Brasilonema sennae CENA114: one gene and its partner. The protein of the gene in region 1 interacts with the protein of each later gene in a pairwise test. Links are inferred from orthologs where the notes say so. Each region holds a gene or a part of one and is shown in the gene's direction. Other genes may lie near its edges.

Evidence for each region. Proteins that work in one complex are often made in the same cells at the same time.
Region 2: the proteins of DP114_RS25015 (region 1) and DP114_RS25835 interact in binary tests that used the Escherichia coli proteins (3 or more experiments, as listed by UniProt). The link is inferred for Brasilonema sennae CENA114 from one-to-one orthologs.

Annotation. Positions count from the first base shown.
Region 1 is NZ_CP030118.1:5,976,275-5,984,698, reverse strand. The notes cover bases 363-3,179. They hold DP114_RS25015 (pyridoxal phosphate-dependent aminotransferase), read left to right. Parts: upstream 363-1,091; coding sequence 1,092-2,267; downstream 2,268-3,179. Other genes in these bases: nblS (two-component system sensor histidine kinase NblS), read right to left, coding at 2,573-3,179; DP114_RS25020 (zinc ribbon domain-containing protein), read left to right, coding at 363-528. Outside these bases: DP114_RS25025 (HNH endonuclease), read left to right, coding at 1-61; more of DP114_RS25020, read left to right, coding at 157-362; more of nblS, read right to left, coding at 3,180-4,492; purD (phosphoribosylamine--glycine ligase), read right to left, coding at 4,754-6,043; DP114_RS25000 (hypothetical protein), read left to right, coding at 6,250-7,113; DP114_RS24995 (hypothetical protein), read right to left, coding at 7,306-7,836; DP114_RS24990 (DUF2339 domain-containing protein), read right to left, coding at 7,980-8,424. UniProt on the Escherichia coli protein: Shows aminotransferase activity with methionine and histidine as substrates, and to a lesser extent also with phenylalanine.
Region 2 is NZ_CP030118.1:6,198,194-6,205,698, reverse strand. What follows is about bases 2,587-5,813. They hold DP114_RS25835 (DNA polymerase III subunit alpha), read left to right. Parts: upstream 2,587-2,982; coding sequence 2,983-5,613; downstream 5,614-5,813. Other genes in these bases: DP114_RS25840 (WGxxGxxG-CTERM domain-containing protein), read left to right, coding at 2,587-2,762. Also shown: DP114_RS25845 (NCS2 family permease), read left to right, coding at 1-1,382; more of DP114_RS25840, read left to right, coding at 1,971-2,586; DP114_RS25830 (hypothetical protein), read left to right, coding at 5,971-6,279; DP114_RS25825 (hypothetical protein), read left to right, coding at 6,316-6,576; DP114_RS25820 (CAP domain-containing protein), read left to right, coding at 7,125-7,505. UniProt on the Escherichia coli protein: DNA polymerase III is a complex, multichain enzyme responsible for most of the replicative synthesis in bacteria. This DNA polymerase also exhibits 3' to 5' exonuclease activity. The alpha chain is the DNA polymerase catalytic subunit.

The DNA of each region.
Region 1 (8,424 bases):
AGCCTTGGTAGAAGCTGGTAAGTATCCCTCAGCATCGGCTTTACGACGGATGACAAAGTAGAGAATGAATCTTGAAAACAAATCGATCAGTATTTTGTTCCCATGCATATGAGGAAATAGCTAGAATCAGAATGTTTGCTCTTTAAGGCTACGCTTGTGGACACTGCAACTTGCCCTCGCTGTCATCAACCCGTGAATTCCCAAGCTGTCACCTGTCCTCATTGTGGCACTCAGTTGAAAGCTTATGGACATCCCGGCATTCCTCTACATCGCGCCACAGGGAAGGAGTATCTCTGCGACAGCTGCACTTACCACGCTGACGATACTTGCAATTTTCCCCAGCGTCCTTTTGCCAAAGAATGCATTCTCTACGAAAATATTGAGGAGAGTAAGCAATACTTGCAGCAGCAGCGTTACGCCAACAGCTTTGGTGCAACTGTGAAAAATTGGATCAAACGCAATCAAGCTTTACTTTTGCTGCTGGCTCTGTTATTCGTCTGTTTAATTATTGCTCTGTCTACATCATAAAGCAAGGCTGTATTTCAGCTTGCCTACTTTGTCAATGCGTAAGTTTTAACAACATTCATAAGACACGTAGGGGAGCCATTACTGCAGAGAGAAGTGCCTTGCGGGGGTTCCCCCCGTTGTGGAGCCAGCCCCGTGCGGAGAGCAGCGCCTTGCGGGGGTTCCCCCAAAGTCTGCCGGGGGAAGCTTCCCCCGGCGAGCTTTGACCGTTGTGGCGACTGCGGAGGGTTCCCCCCGTTGAGGGGACTGGCGTGCAACTAGCCCCGATAGGCGTAGCCGTGCCGCAGGCATAGGGGGCGCTACGCAAACGGAGAGGGTTTCCCTCCGTAGGTATCTGGCGTTGGGCAGTGCTTAGCAAAACCCGGATGTAGTCAGCAAAATACGGTAAGCACTGCCCACCCTACAATACTTAAGATTTTTCATAAATCATTTAGGATTGCTATATGCGTAAGTTTTAACAACATTCATAAGTGCATAAGTCAAATAAAATTTCATTTATGACATATCGTTAATAGTGAACTTTACATTTTTAAAAACAACAGTTTATACCAGCGACAGGAGAATAAATGTATCCATCTGCTAAGCGATTACAAGAATTTCATCCCTCTGTTATTCGTGAAATGACAAGGCTTGCAATCAAGCATAAAGCCATCAACATGGCTCAAGGATTGCCTGATTTCCCCTCCCCTCCTGAACTGATTCGGGCTGCATCTGTGGCGATGGAAGAAGGTCATAATCAATACACAAACACCTGGGGAATTCCAGAGCTTCGCCAAGCAATTTCAAATAATCTGCAAAACTTGTACGATTTATACTATGACCCAGAGGAGCAAATTACGGTTACTTGCGGCGTCACAGAAGGTATTGTCTTGGCAATGCTCAGCTTAGTTAATCCGGGTGATGAAGTTATTGTTATAGAACCATTTCATGATAATTATCTCCCAGCCATTAATTTTGCACAAGCTAAACCAGTTTTTGTGAGATTAGAGCCGCCTTTTTTTCAACTCGATCCAGAACGTCTACGAGCTGCTTTTTCACACAAAACCAAGGCGATCATTGTTAACACACCTCATAATCCTACAGGACGTGTTTTTACAAGGGAAGAATTAAATTCTATAGCCAGTCTTTGCCGAGAGTTTAATGTTGTTGCTGTTACGGATGAAATTTACGATCGCATCACCTTCGACGAACACCAACACATTCCTCTAGCAACTCTTGATGGAATGTTTGAGCAAACTCTAACTATTAGTGGTTTGAGTAAAACCTTCTCGATCACAGGATGGCGGATTGGCTATGTCTGTGCCCCCACTAACTTAAGTGCAGCGATTCGGACGCTACATGACTTTACAACAATTTGTGCACCAGCCCCTTTCCAGTACGCTGCAGTCGCTGGATTGAAATTGCCAGAGTCGTTCTTCGAGACTCAAAAACAAGCATATACTACCCGACGCGATCGCATACTCAAAATTCTGGAAGAATATCAATTTATCGTACAACCACCCCAAGGTGCTTATTACATAATGAGTGATTTTAGTCAATACAGCGCTCATGCAGATGATTATGAATTTGCCAAATACCTGGTTGAGGAAGTCGGAATAGCCGTTGTACCAGGTTCTAGTTTTTATTCCACACCAGAACTTGGGCGAAATACAGTCCGGTGGTCCTTTGCAAAAAAAACCGAGACCTTTGATGCAGTTGAACAAAGGTTGCATCTGAAGAAACACAAAAGTGTAGGGGTGTAAGGGTGTTAGGACTTACGCAAAAACTCTTTTAAACCCTCTTAACTATGCGCTAAGGCGCACGCTACGCGTTCGGCAAAGCCGTGCCGCAGGCATACGTGCTCTTTGCGTCCTTTGCGGTTTATTTTTTCATAATTTTGCGTAAGTCCTGGGTGTAAGGGAAAAGGTGTTTCTTTCATTCATAACGGGTTGCGATCGCCGCCCCTCAGGCGCTTTCAACAAACGCAATCGATAAAATTCCCAAATTCCGGTGATTTTATCGATTGTATTTCTTTCATCTTTAATATCAAGCCTGGTACGTACCAAGCTTAATATGACTTCGGAACATGAGGCGCTTGTTCATCAAACACCGCCAAGTCAAACCAAAAAGTAGTACCAATGCCAATTTCACTCACCAAATAAATTTTCGTCTGATGCTTTTCTATAATATTCCTGACAATAGATAGCCCCAAACCTGTGCCTTCTAGGGTGTGAACTCGGTTTTCAACCCGGACAAAACGGTCAAAAATGGCTTCTTGGTCTTCTGGACCAATGCCAATTCCAGTATCAGAAATTTCCACTCGTACTTTGGGTACTTGATGATGAGAACTGGACTTTGGTTCAAGTTGGTGGGCGCGGAGGGCAACTTTTCCACCCGCTTTAGTAAACTTGAGGGCATTACCAATCAAATTAGCCAACACCTGCAACAATAAATCATAGTGACCGACAACGAGGGGCAATTGAGGCTCAACTTCCTGAATTAATTCAATGCCTTTGTCCCTAGCATTGAGTTGGTAAGTACGCAGTGTCTGCTCGATCGCCTGCGCCAAATCTACCCCCTTCAAGTGATAGTTGCGACCAGATTCTAGCTTTGACAAATCCAAAACATCGTTAACTAAGCGGGTTAGTCTATCGGTTTCATGATTGACAGTGACCAAAAACTCTTTCTTTTGTTCAGTACTCAAGTCTTCCCCATAGTCGTGCAAAGTCTCGATAAATGATTTGATGTTAAATAAAGGCGTTCGCAATTCGTGGGAGATGTTACTGATAAACTGACTTTTTGCCTCGTTAAGTTCTACCTCGCGGGTGATATCTTGTACGGTAATAGCAATACCTTTAACACTCTCTCTTTGCTGGTTAAGAACTGTTGTCATCAGAATGCGGACAGTGCGCTTGATAGGTTCAATCAGCGGTATACGGAATTCAGCACTTTCGCATTCCCCGGTTGCTATTTCATATAAGGGACGGGTAATTTGCATTCCTACCGCTGCAGGCAAGTGATGTAAAACATTTTCGCCTACGAGTTTAGCCTCTTCCCAGCCGAAAATTCTCTGTGCTGTGGGGTTCGCTAAAATCACCTGCATACTATTATCAATCAAGACGGCTCCGTCAGCAATTGTGGAAACCAGCGTTTCTAGCTTAGCTTTTTCCGCTGTCAGTTCCTCAATATTTTGTTCTTCATAGCGCTCCAAGCGCTCTGCCATTTCATTAAAATTGAGAATTAACTCCCCAAGTTCGCCCCCTAGTGGTAAATCAATTTGCTGTTTGAAATTCCCCGCAGTAATTTGTTTTACCCCCACCAGCAACTCTTTTATCGGCTTGGTGATTGTCAAAGCATTAATCACCCCTCCCAAAATCACCATCACCCAAATTGAGATAAAAACAGCAATGGTGACATCACGAGTGAAATTTGATGAGATGACTGCAGCTGAGTTAGGGTTGATCCCAACTGCCAACACACCCAAGTATTTGCCATCCGCAGTTAGTGGAACAAACACATCGGTGACTTCCCCGTCTGGCGATCGATGTTGTCGCACCATCGGCTTTTCGGCATCAGCAGCATAATCATCGGGCAGTTCTATCCGCCGTTCAATGGCAAGGGATGTTCCCACCTCCGGTTGCCAAAAGGGAATACCGAAATAAATATTCCCTGTGTCATCAGCATAAAGCATATAACGCACGCTAGAGGTGCTGCTATAAAAGCGTTGGGAAAATTCTGCCACCTCAGTGAGATTATCATTAGCAATGAGCGGAGCAACGTTAGCCGCCAGCAGCAGCCCAAGATCACGACCAAAGCGAGTGTCATTTACACGTGCATCCAGCTGAATTGTATTCACAGCCCAGAAGGTCAAACCACTCATCACCAGAGAGACTACCAAAGTAGCGGCTGCTAAAAGTTTAGTCTGGAGAGTGAACTCCAACCACCAATTGACAATTGCTTCTTTGATTATTTTTAAAACAGTTAGCATCTTAAAAAATCGTTATTATAGTGCTGACAATGAGGATCATAGGATAGTATATGATTTACCTAAGACCTATCAAGGTTTAACTTGTTAGGGAAGGGATAGTTATTTGTTCATCCCTGTTAGGAATTGAAACTAGCCCAATAAATAAAAATTAACAGTTTCTAGACAAACACGTAACAAAGAGCAAAGAAGCAGAGGAAGGAAGCGCTTGGGTTGCCCTTGGGTTGCGGGGAGAGAAAATATTTTCCTCTCACTCCCTTTGTCTTATTTAACTCGGTGACCAATGTCTCTTCGGTAATACATTCCCTCAAAGTGAATGCACTGCGTCCCAGCATACGCTTGGGTAAGCGCGTGCTCAAAATTTTCTCCAACTGCAGTAATGTTTAATACCCGACCTCCGTCTGTCACCACTTGTCTCGTTTTCTCGCTCCCGCCTGGGAATGCCTTTGTCCCAGCATGAAAGACAGTGGTTCCCAGTGCTTGTGCTTCCGGAATACCAGTAATGACTTTTCCTTTCTCATATGCTCCAGGATAACCACCAGAAGCAGCAACAACTGTGACAGCTGCACCTTGCTTCCAAGCGATGGGTGGCATTTGAGCCAAACGTTGCTCAACACAAGCTAGAATTAATTCTTCTAGGGGTGTTTCCAACAGAGGTAACACAACTTGCGTTTCTGGATCGCCAAAGCGACAGTTAAACTCCAAAACCTTAAAATCGCCATTAGGAGTTATCATTAAGCCAGCGTAAAGCACACCTCGGTAGTCAATGCCTTTTTTCCTGAGTATGGCGATCGCTTTTTCTAAAACTTGCTTTTGAACTTTTGCCATCAACTCTGGTGTCGCGATCGGCGCTGGGGCATACGCTCCCATACCACCAGTATTTTCCCCTGTATCGCCCTCACCAATCCGCTTATGATCTTGAGCAGCCAGTAACGGACGAATCGTTAACCCATCCGTTAACGCTAAAACAGAAACCTCTTGCCCTGTCAAGCACTCTTCAATAACAACAAATTTCCCTGCACTGCCAAATTCTCCGCCAAACATGGCATCAATCCCCGCATGTGCCTGTTCCACTGTTTGGGCAACGATGACACCTTTACCAGCCGCTAAACCATCGGCTTTGACAACAATTGGTGCTCCTTGACCTTTTACATAAGATTTCGCTGCGGCTGCTTCCGTAAATACCGCTGCCCGTGCTGTCGGAATTCCTGCTTCCTGCATCAAAGCTTTTGCCCAAGCCTTACTTGCCTCAATTTGCGCACCTGCTTTCGTTGGACCAAAAACCATTAGACCAACAGATTTGAGATAATCCGTAATGCCTTTTGCTAAAGGTACTTCTGGTCCGACCACAACAAGAGTTATGTTCTGGTCTTTGGCAAATTGAGCGATCGCCTCAAAGTCGTCTACTGCCAAAGAAAGGTTTTGGCAACCTTCCATACTTGCTGTACCCCCGTTTCCTGGCACACACACAACTTGCTCAATTTGCTTTGATTGTAACAGTTTCCAAGCTAAGGCGTGTTCCCGCCCTCCATTACCTATAACTAAAACTTTCACTGGTATCCTCTAAGATTTTTTGTAAGGGAGAATGCGAGCGGAGCGACTCGCCGTACAATTTTTTCACCAATTCTGATGATTGTGCAAGTCATAGTACATTGGGCGCACAAATCCTGAATCATTGATTTTGCAATTACTGGTTATTTTTGATACAATTCACTCAGACTACCTTTGGATAATAAAATTTAGTCAACAAGAGTACAAACATGTTGAAGCTAACACGACGACAGTTTGGTCAGCTGGTGATTGCAACCGCAACATTTGCTGGGCTTGGGTATCTCGGCAAAAGAACTGTTGCACAAACATCCTCGATTATCTATGGTGTACGCGTTCCTAAAGCCGGACAACTTGTCATACAGTCCTTAGACTTAGCAACTAAACAAATTCAGGAGCTAACTAGTGTTTCTATACAGTCTGGCGAACAATTGAATAGTATCAGTTATTTAGGTTCTAACAAATTTGTACTAAGCATTAGCCCGCTCAAAAGTGCCGCCAAAGGAAATAATTCCCCTCGGTTATTGACTGTCACTGTAGGTCAGTCTCCAACAAGCACGCCTATCTCTGGACTCGCAAACGACCAGAACCTCGCAAATGTCTTGGTTACTAATGATGGCTCGCTTGTCGGTCTAACGCACAGAAGTGACAAAACGTCATCCACACTAGTTAATATCGACGCTAATACAGGAGCGATTAATACTATTAATAACATCACACTGCCTGTTAGCGAGCGATTCGATAATCTAGCCCAGTCGAAGTTGGATAATGTTGCAGAGTCAAATGGAATAATTTATACGACAAATCTTACGCAACAAGGTAATACAAGTTTGGTGCAGTTGGATTTGACAAAAGGACAAGTAAGCCCAGGAGCGCAATTGACAATTGATGGTAAGGTTTGGAATAGTGGCTTTAGCACCTTAGCCAGCGCTTCAGGAGACCAAATATATGCCCTTGGTGCCCCTCGATATGTGACACCTAATAATCTCTACACCATAAATGTCAGCACTGGGGTTATGACTTTGATACAACAGTGGGATGTTGTAAAGACTACGACTAGTGCTAGTGGCGCATAGAGAGTTCTATTTATCAAGAACAGAATGAGAGGGTGAAAACCCTTGGTTTGAAACCATTTGTTTTAGATATGTACTGGGTAGGTTGGACTTAAGCCCATCAGCCACATATACAGGAGTCAGACCTATTTTTCTTGATAAAAAATACTCCACTATGATAATTAGCGGAGTAACATTAATTTTAATATTGTTAAATTACTGAACTATAACTCTTCTGGCAGTTACTAAAGAAGATAAGCCATCTTGCTTCAGTTTATCTTCTGACAAGCTGACCTTGCTGGAAGTGTTAATCGCGACAGTCTTCACTACTTGAGAGCAAAATGTTCCCACATTTGGCTCTTTTACTTTGTACACTACCTCAGCTTTATTTCCACTAATTGAGCTAATTGATACACTCTGCAAACCCCAGCAGGGATTAGGGAGACTGATGTTTCCGCTCACACTCAGTTTTGGTACAGTATATGAAACCTTTAGTTTGGAACCCAAGTTGTCATTAGCAGGAATAGTGGCAGTATATGTAACAGGTGCAGACTGTAGCGTAGGGCTTGGTGCAGGATCATCGCTCACTGGTCCATCTGTTGGCTGCGTGATCGGCTCACGATAGCGTTGAGTGGGCTGAGCATTAACCTCATCAGTACTAAATCCCACAACCAGTAGAAATGATGCAAATAACACAACCAAGAATGTAACTGCTTGTTTTAGCTGCATGAATTTCGTATACTTCATAACATATTGCAATGTCTACTTGAAAAAGATGACTTAAACTTTTCTGTTTTGTCAAGTTATTAGCGTGACTTTTTACAGCGTGTGGGAAACGAGTTCATTCATAAACCAAACCGGATTCCTGTATATTGACAAAACACCCAAAACTATTCCCATTCCTGCAATTGCTGACTGGAGTTGCGAAGTAAGGAATTAATCTGTTCGCGACGGGTTTCAAAGTTAGCAGCAATCGAGATTAGGATGATACCAACAAGCAAGCCAACTACCCATTTCAAAAATGGGTAATGCAAGCTAAAAATCACCAACTGATAGAAACTCGTGATAAAAAAGCTGCTTGTACCAACATACAGAAAAGCCCGCACTCGCAAAGCTAATCCTGCAAAAATGGCGATAAGACTCAAAAATCCGGGTATAAATGCCGTATCTTGATGAAAGATAATAGCCCATCCACAAATTAAACCACAGCCCAGTAGCCGCACCGAGTGGCGACTTGGTTTCATTGGAAATTCTCTCAGGCTAGGATCGAATTGAGCAACATACAGCAGTGATAAGCCAATCGGAATGACACGCCACAAAGCATCAGTCAGATGT
Region 2 (7,505 bases), 220 kb from region 1 along the record:
ATGGCATTAATACAGTGAGCCTTTTTGCTTATGTATTTTTGGTGATGTTGCCTGTGCGGTTGACGGCGATCGCCCAAGGTGTATCATCAGAACAAGCTGCTGAACTCGCATGGCAAGCCGGTTTGGTCGCTTGCTTGGGTTCAGGTTTGATAGAATTAGTCGGTGCATGGGTTGGTAATCCTCTGCGTCGTCTTGTTCCTCGCGCAGCGATGCTTTCCACTTTAGGTGGTATTGCTATCACTTTCATTGCAATTGGCTTTCTCTTTCGGACTTTTGCCAATCCCGTAGTTGGTTTAGTTCCTTTAGGCGTTATCTTAATTACCTACTTTGGACAAGTGCGATTTGCCATTCCTGGTGGATTATTAGCAGTGCTTTTGGGAATTGGTTTGGCTTGGGGTACAGGTTTAGTCAGTTGGGATAACGCCAAGTTCGCTACTGCACTACAACCGATAGGAGTTTACATACCAAGGTTATGGCTAGGGGATTTATGGAATAGTCGCGCAGTCTTACTCGACTATTTCAGCATCATTTTACCGATGGGATTATTTAACCTTGTCGGTAGCCTGCAAAATTTAGAAAGTGCTGAAGCTGCAGGAGATGTTTATCCTGCAACCCCAAGTCTTGCAGCAAATGGTATTGGTACATTGGTTGCAGCCATTTGTGGTTCTTGTTTCCCAACAACCATTTATATTGGACATCCTGGTTGGAAAGCTTTAGGTGCAAGAGTGGGTTACTCCATTCTCAACGGTATTTTTATGGGCTTGCTGTGCTTAACTGGAACCGTTGCCATCCTTGCCTATTTTGTCCCCGTTGAAGCTGGAATGGCAATTGTGTTATGGATTGGCATTGTCATTGTAGCTCAAAGCTTCACAGCAACTCCTTCTCACCATGCGCCTGCTGTCGTTGTCGGTTTGTTACCAGGTATCGCAGGTTGGGGTGCTTTAATTGCCAAAAATGCACTACGCGCGGCAGGTTTAGGAACACCAGACAAACCCCTGACTCCTGCTTTAATTGAACAGTTTAAATTGAGCGATACATATATAGATGGTGCTTTTGCTTTAGAGCAGGGCTTTATTTTTTCAGCTATGATTTTAGCTGGTATCACAGTTTATATTATTGAGCGAGACTTCCGCAAAGCTGGTTATTGGTCTATAGCAGCAGCCTTACTCTCTTGGTTTGGGTTGATGCATAGCTACCGTTGGACTGTAGCAGATACTGTTGTCAATTTGGGTTTTGGAACTGGAACGCCTTGGGCAGTCGGCTACATTTTACTAGCTATTCTCTTTTTCTACACCGAATGGCTAGCGCGTCGTCAGAAAGGAAATCAAAAGGTTGTTCCATCGTCATCACAAGATGCTTTTGATGGAAATTTAGAGAAATGAGGTTATGTTCATCCTCTCAAATCTACTCCTATCAGCCAGATTTAAATAAGGTTGGATATTTTTTCGCGTGTTTGTGCTTTATGTGAATCATATTGCTATAGCAGGGAACACTTAACAGACTTGAAAGTCTCTTGGTGAACGTGTTTTCTCATTAGTTCGTGTCCTAATCTACCTGGCGACTGCCATATATCTACTACTTATAATTACTATATCTCCTACTTATAATAGCCACATCTTTGAGATTGAGACCTGTTCACTGTATCTATGCTCTTAAGCTAACTGAAAATCCAGCTTACTCCTTGAGGATTAGTCGGTTTATTCCTATGGTAGAAGGTTGAGAAAAACAATAGCAGGTATCGTACTAACTAGTAGTGTAAATTTTACAAATAGCAGATTATGTTGTTCTATTCCACAAAAGATCTTGCAGAGTTATTAAAGATAGCTATTGTTTCTATCGTAGGAAAAAAGCTTATTAAAAATTCAGGTGAAGTTATGAGTCTCGAAAAAACTAGCAATTTATAACAGTTCTCATTAAAAAAAAGCAGAGAATTTATCAAAAAAACTTGCAACACAAAATCAACAAAAACTATGAAACTTTCTCATTTATCTAAAAATGTTTGGGCTAGCGCCTTCGCTCTCGGTTTAGCTACTTTGACTTTAACTCTACCTGTTTCTGCCCAATCTGGTGGTGGTGGTGGTAGTGGAGGATCAGGTGGTGCCAGTAGTGGCAGTAGTGGTAGTGGTGCTGGTAGTGGTGCTGGCACTGGTAGTACAGGTACAGGTACAGGCACAGGCACTACAGGTACAGGCACAGGCACTACAGGCACTGGTACAGGTACAGGCACTACAGGTACAGGCACTACAGGTACTGGTACAGGTACAGGCACTACAGGTACTGGTACAGGTACAGGCACTACAGGTACTGGTACAGGTACAGGCACTACAGGTACTGGTACGACAACAGATGGCACAGGAACGAGCGGTACCGGCGGCACAGGCACTACAGGCACTGGTACAAATGGGACGGGTATGACTGGTAGTGGCACTGACACCACTGGTGGGACAACTGGAACTGGTACAACTGGTAGTGGCACTGACACCACTGGTGGGACAACTGGTACAGGTACAACTGGAACTGGTACAACTGGTAGTGGCACTGACACCACTGGTGGGACAACTGGTACAGGCACTGGCAGCACCACAGACACGACAACAAATAATCAAGGCGTTAGAGAGGTGAGAACCGAGAGCCATTCTGACTGGGGTTGGCTTGGTCTACTTGGTCTTGCAGGTCTTGCAGGTCTTATTCCTAAACGCTCTCAAACCCGAGTAGTTCACGATCCCAATGAAGTAACGCGTCCTGGTTCTACTAAGTTATAAGGCTTTGCTGAAGGTAGGGGGTAAAGGGGAATAATAATTCACTTTTCAGACAAATTGAGTATTGTGAACTCTTTACCGCCGCCTTGAGCCAGTTCTTACAGCATTACTTTAGATATTAAATTTAATTATTAGAAATTCTAAATAAGATAACCGCGCTCAGGTACAAACTGCGTTACCCTGGTATACGCTTCGTGTTTTTCACTGCTAGCTGGAAACGCATATGTCCTTTGTCCCTTTGCACATTCATAGTGATTACAGTCTGCTTGATGGAGCAAGTCAACTGCCAGATTTAGCGGATCGCGCCATCGAACTGGGGATTAAAGCAATAGCCCTGACAGATCATGGTGTGATGTATGGTGCGATCGAACTGATTAAAATTTGCCGCAATAAAAATATCAAGCCAATTATCGGCAACGAAATGTATATCATCAACGGCGATATTACAAAACAAGAACGCCGTCCCCGCTATCATCAAGTTGTTTTAGCCAAAAATACAAAAGGATATAAAAATTTAGTCAAGATCACAACAATTTCTCATCTTCAAGGTGTGCAGGGCAAAGGCATTTTTTCCCGTCCTTGTGTAAATAAAGAATTATTAAAACAGTACCATGAAGGCTTAATTGTAACGAGTGCTTGTTTGGGTGGAGAAGTTCCGCAAGCAATTCTCAGTGGTAAATTAGAGGCTGCACGTAAAGTTGCTCGGTGGTATAAAGAAGTCTTTGGTGAAGATTATTATTTAGAAATTCAAGACCACGGCTCCCAAGAAGACCGGATTGTTAATGTAGAAATTGTCAAAATTGCGCGGGAACTTGGTATTAAAATTATCGCCACCAATGACTCACATTTTATTTCTTGTTACGATGTTGAAGCACACGATGCTTTGCTATGCATTCAAACTGGCAAATTGATTTCTGACGATAAGCGAATGCGTTATAGCGGGACAGAATATCTGAAATCTGCTGAGGAAATGAAGGCGCTGTTTCGCGACCATTTACCAGATGATGTCATTGAAGAAGCTGTGCTCACCACAGTTGAAGTTGCAGATAAAGTCGAACCTTACCAAATTTTAGGTGAACCTCGCATTCCCAATTATCCCATCCCATCTGGTCATACTGCTGATACATATGTTGAAGAAGTTGCTTGGCAAGGACTTTTACAAAAATTAAATAGTAAATCTAGAAATCAAATTGACCAAACTTATAAAGATAGGTTGGAGTATGAACTAAAAATGATTCAGAAGATGGGTTTCTCCAGCTACTTTTTAGTTGTATGGGACTACATCAAATTCGCGAGAGACAAGAATATTTCTGTAGGTCCTGGTCGTGGTTCTGCTGCAGGGTCATTGGTTGCTTACACTATGGGGATAACTAACATTGACCCCGTACATCATGGACTGCTCTTTGAAAGATTCCTCAATCCAGAACGGAAATCTATGCCTGATATTGATACAGATTTCTGTATCGAACAACGGGATAAAGTCATTGATTATGTTACAGAAAAATACGGTAAAGAGAGAGTCGCCCAAATCATTACCTTTAACCGCTTGACTTCAAAAGCAGTTTTAAAAGATGTTGCCAGAGTCTTAAATATTCCCTATGGGGAATCAGACAAAATGGCAAAACTTATTCCTGTTTCCCGAGGAAAACCCACCAAACTTAAAGTGATGATTTCTGAAGCCACACCATCACCAGAGTTTAAAGAAAAATATGATAATGACCCAAAGGTACAGCATTGGCTTGATATGGCAATCCGTATTGAGGGAACAAACAAAACATTTGGTGTGCACGCTGCAGGTGTGGTAATTTCTGCTGAACCGTTGGATGAAATTGTGCCACTACAAAAAAATAACGACGGTTCTGTGATCACCCAATATTTCATGGAAGATTTGGAATCACTGGGCTTGCTAAAAATGGATTTTCTGGGTTTAAAAAACTTGACGATGATTCAGAAAACCATCGATTTGATTTCGCTACACAAAAAAATTACCATTGACCCATATGACATCACGAGTTATGAAAGAGAAGCTCAGAGAAGATTAGCGAAAGGTAAATTGAGCACCTTGCCAACAGAGGTTGAGAAGACTTATCAACTATTAGAAGCAGGCGAATTAGAAGGTATCTTTCAATTAGAATCTTCTGGAATGCGGCAAATAGTACGCGATTTAAAGCCTTCCAATATAGAAGATATTTCCTCGATTTTAGCACTATATCGACCAGGTCCATTAGATGCAGGACTGATTCCCAAGTTTATTAACCGCAAGCATGGTCGAGAAAATATTGAGTATGAAACCGAAATTTTAGAACCGATCTTAGATGAGACCTATGGAATTATGGTCTATCAAGAGCAAATTATGAAAATTGCTCAAGATATGGCTGGATATTCTTTAGGACAGGCAGATTTGCTGCGCCGTGCAATGGGTAAAAAGAAAGTTGAGGAAATGATGAAGCAGCGAGAAAAGTTTGTGGATGGCGCTGCGAAAAATGGAGTAAAAAAACAAATTGCTGAAGACTTATTCGAGCAAATGTTGAAGTTTGCTGAATATTGTCTCAGCTATGACACAGAAGTGTTAACCATAGAATATGGCTTTTTACCTATTGGGCAAATTGTAGAAAAAAGAATTGAGTGTAGCGTCTACACAGTTGATAATAACGGAAATATTTACACACAACCTATTGCTCAATGGCATGAGCGCGGTCAGCAAGAAGTTTTTGAATACTGTCTAGAGGATGGTTCTGTTATTCAGGCAACAAAAGACCATAAATTTATGACGACTGATGAGCAAATGTTGCCAATTGATGAAATATTTGAACGGGGTTTGGAGTTGATGCAGGTTAAGGGTTTACCTAAATAGCTATTAATAAGACATTTAAATATGATGATTTTTAATCAATAGTTTATTTTTTATTAAAAATAACTATATATATTTTCTGCTAAATTCACTGATTCTTTATAAAGCAGAGTGAAATTTACTTATCCACTAACTGAACAATATCGAGATCACGTTCATTTTTGACGTATTCTGCAGCTAGATTGACTAATTGTAAAAAATACACTTTGTTTGCTGCTAAATTTATGAGATAATTTTGTGAACTGTAAAAACTCAGTGAAGACACTTAATTAATTTGTTTGCAAAGTATTAACTATTCTGGTTGATATCAGGGAATAATACTAGATAAGTGTAGAAATATAAACTACAACGATTGTTTCTATGTGTGTATTCTCTTCTTGGTCTTGGCTTGGAAAACGACTTCAGTGGCTGTGTTGCTTAACTGCACTATCTTTGGTTTGTTTGATTATGGGTTGGTCACTTCCCACAAATCCAGCAAATTGCATCACTCAGCAATTAGAACAGCAAAACGCCCTATTGACTCATGAAAAACAACTTGGTGAGTTCCTGTGTTCAGATATTGTCAAAGATTTTTTGGTTCTTGAAAGCAGTTCAACTGGTGGCGCACCGCCCGCTACGAATCGAAAAAACACTCTATTCCCCGACACCCCGACAACGCCAGGTGTCTGAAGTCGGGGTATCGGGGAAACTACGCCAATTCCTACAATGGGACGCCACATGCTACAAGTCGGCACATGCTACCCTGCGGAAAACCCTTCGGGTATGCCTGCACCACGCCAAGGGCGAACGCAGTCACCTCTGTTGGGAAAACGCCAGGTGCACCCTCGGAGGAACCCTCCGCAACACACTGGCTCCCCTCCTAGAGTGCTGTCTCACCGCCCTCCGGGTGTCTACAAGTCGGGGAACCAGTCTAACGCAGTGCCTCCCCAACGCAGTGGCTCGGGAACTCCAACACCAGATGCCTAGTAGGTCGGGTTCGCCCTATGGTGCTCCGCCACACCTTACGGTGATCGGGAACGCCTGTCGCCTGGCTGTCGGGAAACCGTTTAGCTGATCTGACGACCGAAGCCCTCCCGCTGCGCTGGACTCACCAGATGCCTGGCTGTCAGGAAACAGTGGTGACAGCCCAATCAAGGATATAAGGCTTGCTCAAAGATCTGGATTTTCTGGCATCCCTTTGTTTGTGATCACTGGTCAACATTTCTCTGGTGTATAGTCGCTGTCTGATCTGAAAAATGTATTGAATCATCATCACTAGTTCTTAGTCTTCATCGGGTTTTGCTTAGTATCAAAGTTGCTGGTGTCTAAGTTTTTTGCATCTTGAGTCATCACTGATAATCCCTATTAGGCTAGGATTACTGTTTGTTGTGTTTAGTTCACAAGGTTACAAAGGATGTTAAATGCAGAGACTAAAATGTGTATAATTATACTAAGAAATGGTAAATATGAGCAAAACGCGATGCATTCCAAATAACCCTATTAACTTCGGTGGAACAGAAATCATGAAGTCATTAATGCGTTGCAGTGGATTTTCTGTGTTTTTTCCTATCGCTCTAGCTGCAAGTTACACTTCTCAACTATTGATATCTAAGGAAGCGGTTGCAGAAGATACACAGAATCTCCCCACTGGAGTCCAAGAAGCTTATTCTACTGGACCGAGACGGGCAAGTTACCTATCTCCATTAGAACAACAAGTCATTAATGAAATGAACAAAATACGGGCAAATCCCAAGGCTTACATTCCTGTGTTGGAGAACTATAAACAGCGCTTTCAAGGTAAGCTAGTCAAAATCTATGATCGGCGCTACCTGCAAACACACGAAGGGCTATCAGCCGTTGATGAGGCAATTAGGTTTCTTCAGTCAGCGACTCCTGTTGCTCCTTTAACGATATCT